Linked DNA regions of Symmachiella dynata. The protein of the gene in region 1 interacts with the protein of each later gene in a pairwise test. Links are inferred from orthologs where the notes say so. Each region holds a gene or a part of one and is shown on either strand. Other genes may lie near its edges.

Region 1 (6,441 bases):
CTTGCCGCGTGAACACGCATAATGTTGTCTCACCAGTCAGGATTACTCTGATTTCATCCGAATTTGTATCCGAAATCGGCGAAATGCCGCTGCAACTCAACGCCCCCTACTGCGACAAAAAAAATGCTCCCACACGGCCAATAACCCCGTGCTGCCCGCTCCGATTTGTGGCAGAGCATCCACATTTCAACCGCCCTCCACAGAGGAGATAGACTTTGACGGTTGTAATGAATGTTCGCAGTATTCTGATTGTTCGGAATATTCGAGCCGTAAGTTGAGTCGAATCCCCCAGGAAATTGGAATCCAGGTAAGAGTTACCGATTATTCACTCGTTGCCTGGGGGTTTAGGAGTACTGGCAGGACTGCGAAACTGTTCGCATTTCGAGATACGTTCGCACAGCATGCGTTCCAAGATGTTGTGCTGAAACTGCCTATCTCGTTCCTGGCCAACCTTCCTGGCCAACCCGCCTGGAAGTGGCCTGCAAACGCCGGAGCGTCGTCAGTTCCAACAGATGGACTTCTGAGACACGGCACCGACAAGCATGTCGAAGCGAGCCAAATCATTCTCGCTCATCACCTGGATGCTGGCGGATTCCCGGAGCGCAGCGCTGAGCAGATCACTTTGTACGAGGCGCCGTGCTTGCCTCACACCTGGGGTGGGGCATCCAGTTCGCGCACAGCGGTCGCGAGTGATCTGAGATGCTCATCAAGTTTGTCGGGAACACTAATGGCTGTCCGGCATTGCCATCGCAATTGCCCGGCCGCAAGTTGATAGGTGTCGGTCGGAGTCGCCAGAACCAGTTGCAAAAACGCCTGCTGCTTTTTGGGGGTGAGCCAAGCCACTCCATCTGCGGACTCAGTGATTTCGACATTCACATTCTGGTCAAACTCTTCATTACCAGTTTGGTATCGCTGCTCATTGAAGGCCAATTGCACATCCCCCACCAAGCCGCCGGCGGATTCGAGGTGCAGATTGCCTGGCGGGGGATGATGTAGGAAAACAGCCATGGAAATGACTTCCACACCCAGTGGCCCTGTATCAGAGCTTTCCGGAGAAATCGCCAATTCAAAACGGCGTCCCTCAAGCAGCCCCGTGACCTGGGGTTGCCCCTCGACAACGGTGTACTGAAATCCGTTTCGCCGGGCGAACGCTTGCCAAACATTTTCTCTGCGTCTGCGCAGCACGATCGTGACCAGAATCGCGAACACGACCAAGATCGAGACCGTCACGGCGACCGTGTTCAAATTGACGGCCGATGATAGTAGGGCAAGCTGTTCCATAGTACTCCTTCAGCCGTGATGCTCGTGCATGAAGTCAATCACGTGTCGACCATACACTCGTCGGGACTCCTTTTAAGGAGCTCAAGAATGACAAGTGTCCTTTCAAGAAATACATTCCAGGTTCATTTCCGCACAATAATCCAGACCGCATGAATGATCCCCGGGACGTATCCCAGAATCGTCAGCAGAATATTCAGCCAGAAATGCATTCCCAAGCCGACCTGTAAAAACACCCCGACCGGGGGTAACAGGATGGCCAATAAAATACGGATGACATCTGCCGTCGGTGATTTTACATCGTGGGAAACGGGCGAAACCTGGTTAGACATTTTGGACTCCTGGTAAATCGTTTTTTGTTGAAAATGATGAGAGATTCAGTGCCAGCGTTGATGACGGCGGTATAACAGTCCGTTGAAAAAAAAACATATGCGAGTCGGGTGCTACTGCTGGCTTGTCCCGCACTGTTTTTGCCCGTCACACAGTTAGCACTGGCGGACAAGCCGCCCGTGGCACCCTTTTTCAACCGGCTCATCGGCCAGCATTAAGCGGGGCTGGTGTCCAGCACCAAGTCGCGTTCCCCTAACACGCGGTCGAATTCCAGGATGGCTGCCGGATCCTGGCTGACCATTTTGACTTTGGCCAGGTTTTCACGGGCCGTTTTTTCCTCTTCAACCTGCTCCGTGATGAACCACTGCAGCTCGACAAGCGAAGCGAATGCGCGTTGGTCCAATGCCATTTGAAAGATAGCGTCGATCCGCTGTGTGTTCTCTTCCTCCTGCTTCAATGCAGCGTGAAAGATTTCGACAATCGATTCAAACTCTGCTTGGGGAGGTTCGATCTGCTTCAATTGCACGGGGGCATTCCGTTCGACCAAGAAATCATAGAGTTTCATCGCATGCGTGTACTCTTCCTGGGCCTGTGCCCGCAGCCATCTCGCACTGCCGTTGAGTTGTTGTGACGAGCACCAAGCTGACATTCCTAGATAGGAATACCACGCCGATAATTCTGATCCGACTTGTTCATTCAAGGCGTTGAACACGAGTTCTTTAGTCATGATTGACCTCAACTGACTGTCTTAGTGAAGATTCGAAGGTTCGTTTTGCATTTCTCGCAATAGTTTTCTTTTAAGAGCAGTTGCCGTGCCGATCCTGCCTATGCGATAACCCGGGAGCGTTTTTTGACGCAAAACGTTTGGAATTGAGTTGATTTCGCCATGGCTGATGGAAATATTGCATTGGCTTCCGGCTGAGATGACCTGGAAATGGTCGCCGAACAACCAACTCGATGGGAGGGCGAACAGTGTTGTCCAGCCTGACTCAATGTGCTCAAGGATTAAAGAAAGCTCACCCATGAGTGAAACGCCCATTCATCTTCTCTGGAACAGTCACGCCGGCTCTGCTGAGGCGAATCAAGATGTGCTGGCGTTGTTTCAAAGCCGCCCTGATGTGACGGTGCATCAACCTGGTTCGGATGCAGAAGCACGCAAGCTGGTGGAACAGGTCTCCCGCAACGGTGCTCAGACGGTGATTGCTGCCGGGGGGGACGGGACCGTGAACTCTGCCGTGCAGGGGTTAATGCATGCAGGTGCCACGTCGACCTTAGGGATCCTGCCGTTAGGGACCGGAAACGACTTTTGCCGGACGCTGGCCATTCCTCTCGACGTTCAGCAGGCGGCCGAACTTGTCGATGTGGCTGAGACAAGGCAGGTTGACCTCGTCCGGGCTGTGAACGACAGCGAATGCTCACACTTCAGCAACATGGCCACGGGAGGCAACACCGGTCAATTCATGGATCAATTGACCGCTGACATGAAACAATTCTGGGGCCCGCTGGTCTATCTCCGCGGTGTGGTCGACGTCCTGTCGGAGTTGATTTGCTATGACTTAACCGTGCAGTTTGACGACCACCCCCCGCAACAGATCGAGGCGCTGAATGTTTTTGTGGCCAACGGTCGCACATCGGGCACCGGTCTCACGGTTGCACCAGACGCGAGTCTTGAAGATGGCTTCATGGATGTTGTGATCGTCCGCGATTGCGAGCCGATACAAATCGCCGGTCTCGCCACCGATTATGCGTTGGGTGACTATCGGGAAAATGAGAACATTCTTTTCCAGCGCACAAAAAAAGTCCGTATTGAATCGGACCCGCCGATGGCCTTCACCGCTGACGGAAATTTGCTCACCAAGGGCACCGTAGAGTTCGAGATCTGTCCCTCTGCTCTGAAAGTGATTGTCGGTGCCGATTATGTGGCGTCGCCCAACCTGCCGACCTGAGAGCGACAGCAGTTTTACGGCTTGGTGATGGGCAATTGTGCGTCGCCAAACCATCCCGGATCGACAGCAACACCGCCAATGGCTTTCAACCCGACCGCCACTCCCCCGTAAGCGAATCCACCAAGGGCCACGCCACCGACAACTCCCAACAGACCGAACGCGCAGCCCCCTAAACTCAAAAGTCCACACGCCAGTCCGCCAATGGCCACCCCGCCTTGAGCGATGCCCCCGACAGCGATCACTCCGGTGGCTTGATCACCGATGGCGAAAATCCCTTTGGCATGCCCGCGTGCCTCGCCGCTCTCAAAATCGGGACCGATGGCGACATCGTAGAGCGGCAAACCAAGGAGTTTTTTGTGGGAGCGGGCGCGAACGGACTTCTTTGCCTTGTGCGAATTTTGTTCAACCTGAAGTTCATGTTCGAGTTTTTCGACGCGCGCTTCCAGATCTTCACGGGAATCACTCATCTTGATACCTCCTCAATGAATTGATCAAAGCTGCTGGCGATTGACGGAGTGCTGCGGACCTATCGATGACGAGCGCCTGGTCGGCCAGCCAACCGAAAGGGGAAGAGTAACTTTATTTGGACGGACGTTGTGTGATGAAACCTATGATGGCGGCAAACAGTGCCCCGCCAATAATTGACCAGAGGATTGGGAAGGTTGTGTCGCCAATGGTGATGGCGAACATCTCTGGCAATTCAGCGAGTCGCGCCAGCCATGTGCCCAAGAAGGCACCAATGAACCCAATCACGATGGAGATCAGACACCCTCCGCGAGAATAGCCACAGAGCGCCTGTGCCAGTCCGCCACAGATTCCAGCAATTAATAACAACACCAGGATTTCAAGAAATGACATCTGTTTGATCTTTTCAAAAGAGACTGTCGTTCGAAGGTAACATGGAGACGAGCAAACCGTATTCGATCTGAGTGAAGTCGGCAATCCAAACCAGTGGAATACGCACTCGACCTCATGGCATACCAACATGCTTCCCTCTCAACGTCAACGGCGACGTCGAGAATTAGGTCGCGGTAAATTTCGTGCGAAGTTCGCAAATGCGGTTGCGTGCCTGTTGAACGGCGGCGTATTGGCGTTTGAGAAGGCCAGCCGCTTTGCTACCGGCCGTTCGTGAGAGTACAGCCTCGTATTTGGCTTTGATGTAGTCTTCGCCGCGTTTCACTTCGGTCAATACCGCATTGGGCCCTTCACTAAACGTATCTTTCCAATCCATGATCGCTCGATGAATTCGTCCGGCGATACTGCCTTCGATTAGCGGTTGCTCATCATCACTGTCAATGAGTTGCTGTAGACCGACAGCCTGCCTAATTCGTTCCTGGGCGACGCCGGCAAAATGATGTTGTAATGTCGTATCCTCGATCAGATTCGCTGCCTTCGTAAACCCGTTATAGCTATCGAGATTAATCTCGATGAGTTCTTGCAAAGCGGTAATCGTTCTTTGATTGAGTCTATTTTGAGATTCGGATGTCATGGGATTTCTCCGATCAGTTGTCGTTGATATCTCCTGAAAATGTAGTAATTCCATCTATACTGCAGATAGCATGCCAAGCATTTCTAGCTGCCCAAAACAGCGATGAATTGTGATAATTTCATCGAAAACTCCTCTCAATTGGTAGATCAACTTTCGAATTGGCTGCTTAACGACCAGATACGGGGCAAAGCAGAATGCAGGGATTAATAATGATCCGGAAATACTTTAGGGTTGGTGATCAACGGGCTGTGCGGCGGCAACAGGGACGGCATTTTGCTCTACTGGGACGGACTCCTCTGTGGAACTGTGCGAGTGGGACGCTTGTTGGACATTGAAGCGTGCCTGGCGTACGGAGGTGATTAAGTCCGGCAGACTCGTTGCAACGACGTTGGCCCCGGCATTTAATAAACGTTGCTTCGATTTGCCGTACTTTTCACCATGCATCAGTGCAACGACGATTTGCAAATCGGGGTACTGCTGGCTCAACCGTTTACAAAGGTAGCGTCCCTTGCGTGCCCCCAGCGGCGGCAGCAGGATGAGGATCGCGATTTGGCACTGTTGAGTTTCAATCCGGTTGATCGCTTCACTCGCCAGCATATCGATTGATCCCACTTCGACGTGACATCCTTCAGACCGCAGCAGTTGACCGGTCATTAACGCGACCGTTTCATCAGCTTGGTCGCGCACCGGAATACAAAGTACGTGCTCCTGAGCCTCTGGTCCGCAAGCCCCGTTCTCCGGCAGTGGTTCTTGGGGCAATCGTTCGCCCAACTCCTCGACGAGTTCTCGTGCAGAGTCGTTCACCACGGTTTCTTGTTGTTCGCTGAGCAGAGCCGCATGTCGGTCTTGCTCGGCCAACTGCAGGGCGGGCATCAACACGTCGTCATAAAATTCCGTCACGCTCGCATTTTTGAGGTACTCTTCAGCCAATTCGTTCGCTTCATAGTCTTCTGCCGTCAATAATCTTTGATACATCTGTTCATACGGCTCAAGAGCTGAGCGGTCTCCTAACAATAATGGCAGGAAACCGAGTTGCGGAACATACTTGCCTAGAACCACCAAACAGACCGTCAACGGCATCGCCAGTACCAATCCCACCGGTCCCCACAGCCAGGTCCAGAAAATCGCTGCGAGGATAACACCCAACGATGAGACACCAATGCTACTGCCGTACAACCAAGGTTCCAGCACATTGTTCACCACCAGTTCCAAGCTGACGAACAGTCCGATGGTCATCAAGGGAAGCGACCAGCCATCGGAGATCGCCATTGTCAGTGCGATCGGCATAGCGGCTGAGATCCAGGGACCGATATATGGCAAGAACCGCAGCATCGTCCCCATCACGCCCCACAGAATCGCGTTGGGGACGTCCAAAAACATCAAAGTAACAGCAACGAC
Region 2 (6,431 bases), 5.8 Mb from region 1 along the record:
CCTGCACGATTCGTCCCGACATTCCCAACCTCGACCCGCTCTGATTTTTCTACCGTGCTGACTAGGAATGACTCAACGTTATGCAGAACCTCCGAACGATTTTCGCCGTCGCTTCGCTTCTATGGATTCCCACTGTCGCGATGGCGGATTCGGCCATCAAACCGTCTCCGCAATTACCCGCGACGATGCCGTGGGACTTGGAAGCGCTCAGTCAGCCGCCTAGCTTTGAATGGGTTGATGAGCAGAGTCCCGTGCGGTCGTTGTTTTATGCCGGTGAACCGTACGGCGGCCAACCGACGCGGGTCTTCGCTTCTTACGCCACACCCGGCACGCTGGCGGGCGATTCGTCGCTCGACAAAAACCTGCCCGCTGTGGTGTTGCTGCACGGTGGGGGTGGAACGGCGTTCAAAGAATGGGCGGAACTGTGGGCCAAGCGGGGTTATGCCGCGATCGCAATGGACTTAGCCGGGCATCGGCCGGTTGAAGGAAAAAATCCGCACGATGGTCGCAATCGCACACGTCTGGATGATGGCGGACCGAATCAAGGGGATGAAGAAAAGTTCGGCAGCATCGACAAGCCGGCCAAGGAGCAATGGCCTTACCATGCGGTTGCCAACGCGATCCGCGCGCATTCGTTGATTCGCAGCTTTTCCGGCGTTGATCCCCAGCGCACAGCTGTCACGGGAATCAGTTGGGGCGGATACCTGACCTGCATTGTGTCAGGCGTCGACAACCGCTTCAAAGCTGCTGTCCCCGTCTATGGCTGCGGATTTCTACAAGAGAACAGTGCCTGGGTCCCGCGTATGGCAAAGATGGAACCGAAGCAACGCGAGCGTTGGGTGCAACTCTGGGATCCTTCAAAATACTTGCCGGCCGTCTCGATGCCGATCCTGTTCGTCAACGGCACCAATGACTTCGCCTATCCGCTGGATAGCTACATGAAGAGTTTCGACGTCGTCCCCAGCCCCAAGCAATTGCGCGTCACCGTGAACATGCCGCACGGCCATCCCCCCGGTTGGGCTCCGCAGGAAATTGGTCTGTTTGTGGATCAGCACCTGCGCGGCGCCGATCCGCTCCCGAAGCTCGACATGCTGATGGTCAAAGACGGCCAAGCATCGCTCCGCTGGCAAGGCCCCAAAAAGATTACCAAGGCAGAGCTGCATTACACGACCGACACCGTGGAAATCAACAAGCGGAAGTGGAAATCGATTCCCGCGAAGATTGAAGGGCAACAGGTCGTGGCCACAGCTCCTCCGGAAAACGCGACGGTTTGGTTTTTCACAGTGCAGGATGAGCGCGGCGCCGTCGTCAGCAGTCGCGTGACTTTTTCGGGTGAGAGCCCGTAGGTTTGGTGTAATTGGCATGAGCAACAAATACGACGATGCGATGAAACGGCTAGAGGCGGGTTTTCTATTGAGGTCGTCGCGTCGAAGCAAAAAACGCGGCACTTGTCAAAGATACGATAGTGCTCTTCCGTTAACAGAACACGACTTGCTGCAATTAGAAACTATCCTTCCTGATCCGATTCCAGACGGTTATCGGCATTTCCTGCAATTTTATGGCGATGCCTGTTGGCGATCGAGGCAATGGAAATGCCTGCTCATTGATGAGCCGGACATCACCTTGAACGTGTCTTATTTTTTTGGAATTCGCGAGAATAGCTGTTATCCATTACGGCCTGAATATGAAAACAATGTTGTTCAGCACGATATGCTGCCACGGCTATTGCCAATTGCCCAGGGCGACGGAGGGACGTACTGTATTTCTTTGAGCGGTGATGACCGAGGACAAGTATTTAGTTGGCATACCGACGACGTCGGTCAAGAGGTGCTGGATGGTGAAACTGTCGTGATTTCAGACGGGACGTGTTTTGTAGCGTATTCGTTTGATGAATTCCTGCACCAGATTTACCTTATAGATTGACGCTACAACCCGTGCGGCTCGGATATGAGTATGAGTACGACGCCCAGGGTAATCGCACCGTCATTCATGAGAACGTCATGCAGATCGGCTCGCCCGTTTACTACGATCACGCTCAATGCGACTGAAGTTGCCAATTCTCCCGCAAAATCAGCAAAATCGCATCGGAAGAATGTGGCGGATTCGCCTTTATGGCTCGATCATTTCCCGGCAGGTTCGTATCATTGGAGTGTGGCTTTGGTCCCGAAGGGTAGTCGGGGTCTGCCCAGCAAATTCGGGTGCTGCCGGGATGACAGCCTGCTCCCGCAACCGGCAGCAGCAGTGATTAGCGATTCAAAAAGAGCGAAACACGTTCACGGGATACTCAATAGACCTTGATGGCCAGTAGGCAAGGGGAATGACGATGGGGACGGCTAAGTTGGTTCTGGACGGTCAGGAATACGAGCTTCCAGTGATTACGGGATCCGAGGGGGAGCGCGCGGTCGACATCACCAGTCTCAGGTCCGAAGCCGATATCATCACGCTGGATTCCGGGTATGGAAACACCGGTTCCTGTGAAAGCGCGATCACGTTCATTAACGGCGAAGAGGGAATTTTACGGTATCGCGGCTATCCCATCGAGCAGCTTGCCGAATCCGCCACCTTCCCCGAAATCAGCTACCTGCTGATCTACGGCGAGCTTCCCAACCAAGAACAATTGTCGAATTTCCGTCAACAATTGACCTTTCACAGCATGATCCACGAAGACATGAAAAAGTTCTTCGAGGGTTTTCGGCCGTCTGCGCACCCGATGGCGATTCTCTCAGCCATGGTCGCATCGATGTCGACCTATTACCCGGAACTTGACGAAGATGACGACATGAATGTCATTCGTCTGCTCGCCAAAGCCAAAACCATTGCCGCCTACGCCTATAAAAAATCGATCGGCCAACCGTTTATCTATCCCCGGGATGATTTGTCTTACTGCGCCAACTTTCTGCACATGATGTTTGCCATGCCGACGACGACCTACGATGTCCCGCCGGAATTGGCCAACGCCCTGAACATGCTGTTGATTCTGCATGCGGATCACGAACAGAATTGCAGTACCTCGACGGTGCGGATGGTCGCCAGCAGCCAGGCCAACTTTTTCGCCTCGATTTCCGCCGGCATCGGCGCCTTATCGGGACCGCTACATGGCGGGGCGAATCAAAAGGTGTTGGAAATGTTGGAGATGATTCAGCAAGATGGCGGCGACTATATGAAGTATGTCAATCTCGCCAAGGACAAGGACGATGAGTTTCGTCTGATGGGCTTTGGCCATCGTGTTTATAAGAACTTTGATCCCCGCGCGACGTTCCTCCGCAAGGCGGCCGACGATGTGATCAAAACGATGGGTATCAACGATCCGCTGCTGAATATTGCCAAGGGCCTGGAAGAGGTCGCTCTCAGTGACGAATATTTCATTGAGCGTAAGTTGTATCCCAACGTCGATTTCTACAGTGGCATTTTGTACCGCGCCATGGGAATCCCCCCGGCAATGTTCACAGTGATGTTTGCCCTGGGGCGTTTGCCGGGTTGGATTGCGCATTGGAAAGAACTGCGGCAAGATCCCGGCAGCCGCATCAATCGGCCGCGGCAAGTCTACACGGGACCCAACGAGCGCACCTACGTGCCGATGGACCAACGCTAACGGTCTGTGATCAAACCCATGGGACAGCCTTTTTGTCTGCAGCAAACTGGACTGGGGAGTTTCACCAAGCGATCGATCCTGCGCGAATTTTCCGGCAATAAAGGACAGACATGAAACTGAGAATCTTCGGCATCAATGAACGATCGATGTTGGAGTCGCTACCGAAAACCAAACTGTCGGCTGAATGGGTCGACGATGAGACACATCGTTGGATCGATATCGAAGATGCCACGGCCGACGAACTGAAAGAAGTCTTCGCGCCTTACAAGCTACCCGCATCCATTCTCACAGCTTGCCTCGCCTCGGAACGGACGGCGCGGTTTATTTCGCGGCGCGATGCATTTTATCTTGAAGTGCCGACACATCTCGGCTGGGACGTGTACCCCAAACCGTACGTTTCCATCCTGTACTTGCCGACAACCGTGATCAGTATCCATCGCGACGTCGTGCATTCCATCGAGGACGTGATCGATGACTTAAACGAGGAGGTGCAGTTGTTCGAACGAAGTGCATCGGCATTGCTGTATCATTTATTGACCTCCATCGGCAAGAAAAACTTGGATGCCGCTCTCGATGTCCGTTCAGAGGCCGAAGAACTGGCGATGGAACTCGACCGCGACCCTGAGCGGATCGATCCTCAGCAGATTGCCGAGATGCGGAGAAAGATCAGCCACCATGCGACAGTGCACGACGACCATACGTATTGCGCCGGCGTCTTGCGAACCGTGGAGTCGAAATCGTTACAATTCACCGGGACATCGAGACTATTCAGCGAACAATTGCATCTAGCAGAAATGTCCGGCCAAATGATCGCGGGCGCTCAATCTCGCGTCGCAGACTTGCAGGGCACCTACGACGCGACCGTTCAGCAAAAAGTAGAAAACCGCTTGCGGATGTTGACGCTGCTTTCGGCAATCTTCCTGCCATTGACGCTCATTTCGGGCATTTACGGCATGAATTTTACCGACTTGCCCGGCATGGGGATCCCGACCGGATATCTGATTGTCATCGGCATCATGCTGGCCACCGTGTTCGGAATGGGACTGTATCTGAAGCGCAATGGTTGGTTTGATTAACGGTCGCGCACAGAGGTAACACAGAGTTCCAGCGTAACTTTCAAAAATCCCAAACCGACCGCTTGCGGTCGCATTGTGCGCCCCCCACCGGACAACTTGTCGATGTAAATTCGGATAGGAAACAAATGGTTCCTAGTTGGAGGATGATCTGCCAATGCTAGTCAATCCGCAATGATCACCCCAAAACCTCCAGCACAGCAGCGCCCATTTGTTCCGTCGACAGACTATTGCCGCCAGCGGCGATGTCGGCCGTGCGGTGGCCGGCGTCTAGGACTGCTTCGACGGCTGCGTCGATTACGGCGGCTTCTTCCGTCAAACCCAGCGAATGGTGTAGTGCCATCGCGGCAGCCAAAATTGTGGCGAGCGGATTGGCGATGCCTTTGCCGGCGATGTCCGGTGCGGAGCCGTGAATCGGTTCGTACAACCCCGGTCCTGATTCGCCCAACGACGCCGATGGCAACATGCCCAACGAACCGGGCAGCATACTTCCTTCGTCGGTGAGAATGTCGCCAAACATATTGCCGGTGACGACCACATCAAAATCACGCGGCCGCGAAATGAGGTGCATGGCCATCGCATCGACCAACACGACGTCGTATTCGATGTCGGGAAATTCGTCAGCCATCACCTGCGCCGCCACGCGGCGCCACAGTCGTGAGACTTCCAGCACGTTGGCTTTGTCGACCGACGTCACGCGGCCGCTGCGCAGTTGGGCCGCTTTGGCGGCGAGCCGCACGATGCGGGCGACCTCTTCGGTGTTGTAGACCATCATGCTATAAGCTTCTTCGCCGCTGGCATGCGGCTTGACTCCCGAGTCGCCGAAATAAATGCCGCCGGTCAATTCGCGCAGGAAGAGAATATCGGTCCCTTCAATGATCTCGCGCTTCAGCGGCGAAGCATCGATGAGTTGTTTGTATGGTTTGATCGGTCGCAGATTGGCGAACAGTTTGAGTTCTTTGCGGAGCGACAACAGCCCCGCTTCGGGACGGGTTTTGGCGTTGGGGTCGTCCCACTTTGGACCGCCGACGGCCCCCAAAAGAATCGCATCGGCGTTGCGGCAAGCGGCGAGTGTTTCGTCGGGCAGCGGCGTGCCGTGGCTGTCGATGGCGTTTCCGCCCATGGGGCAACTGGTGAATTGAAACGAGTGCCCAAACCGTTTGGCGACGGCTTCTAAAACCAGTTGTCCTTGTTCGATGATCTCCGGTCCAATTCCATCGCCCGGCAACAACACAATATTTGCATCCACAGCCATTCAACCTTTCGCAAGCAATAATTTACATCACAACGTCTCATGAATCCCCCAATGTAACGCTGAGGAGGACGAAACGCCAGAATGCGGGCGTTGGGGTTGAAAGCGGGACCCACAGGTCCGGCTACGCGGATCGTTTTTGGGACGTTCTGTTGGCAGCGGGTTTCAACCAATGCGGGCCGGTGAGTTCGGCGGCGGTTTGGGCTTGGTCCAGGCGCAGGCTGTGTGGGAAGGTGTCGGCGCGGTCTTCAACCCGTTCGATATTCGCGCCGAGTTGCCGCAACTTCAGTTCCAGCCGCTCATAGCCACGATCCAAATGATAAATGCGGCGGATGGCTGAATCTCCCTGGGCGGACAGACCGGCGATGACCAGTGCCGCACTGGCGCGTAGGTCAGAGGCCATGACGGCGGCGCCGCTGAGTTGACCGGCGCCGCTAATGATGGCCGACGGACCTTCGCGGCGAATCACCGCGCCCATGCGGGCCAATTCGGCGGCATGCATGAAACGATCGGG

What was found.
Region 2: the proteins of Mal52_RS22145 (region 1) and Mal52_RS00275 interact in binary tests that used the Escherichia coli proteins (3 or more experiments, as listed by UniProt). The link is inferred for Symmachiella dynata from one-to-one orthologs.

What each region holds. Positions count from the first base shown.
Region 1 is NZ_CP036276.1:5,846,837-5,853,277, reverse strand. What follows is about bases 1,704-4,592. They hold Mal52_RS22145 (diacylglycerol/lipid kinase family protein), read left to right. Parts: upstream 1,704-2,630; coding sequence 2,631-3,554; downstream 3,555-4,592. Other genes in these bases: Mal52_RS22130 (PA2169 family four-helix-bundle protein), read right to left, coding at 4,576-4,592; Mal52_RS22135 (GlsB/YeaQ/YmgE family stress response membrane protein), read right to left, coding at 4,134-4,412; Mal52_RS22140 (hypothetical protein), read right to left, coding at 3,569-4,021; Mal52_RS22150 (ferritin), read right to left, coding at 1,823-2,335. Also shown: Mal52_RS22160 (hypothetical protein), read right to left, coding at 646-1,281; Mal52_RS22155 (YqaE/Pmp3 family membrane protein), read right to left, coding at 1,404-1,610; more of Mal52_RS22130, read right to left, coding at 4,593-5,043; Mal52_RS22125 (AI-2E family transporter), read right to left, coding at 5,269-6,441. UniProt on the Escherichia coli protein: In vitro phosphorylates phosphatidylglycerol but not diacylglycerol; the in vivo substrate is unknown.
Region 2 is NZ_CP036276.1:79,551-85,981, forward strand. Bases 1,579-4,457 are described here. They hold Mal52_RS00275 (citrate synthase), read left to right. Parts: upstream 1,579-2,323; coding sequence 2,324-3,592; downstream 3,593-4,457. Other genes in these bases: Mal52_RS00270 (SMI1/KNR4 family protein), read left to right, coding at 1,579-1,923; Mal52_RS00280 (CorA family divalent cation transporter), read left to right, coding at 3,703-4,457. Also shown: Mal52_RS00265 (alpha/beta hydrolase family protein), read left to right, coding at 81-1,346; more of Mal52_RS00270, read left to right, coding at 1,363-1,578; more of Mal52_RS00280, read left to right, coding at 4,458-4,668; leuB (3-isopropylmalate dehydrogenase), read right to left, coding at 4,844-5,914; murA (UDP-N-acetylglucosamine 1-carboxyvinyltransferase), read right to left, coding at 6,042-6,431.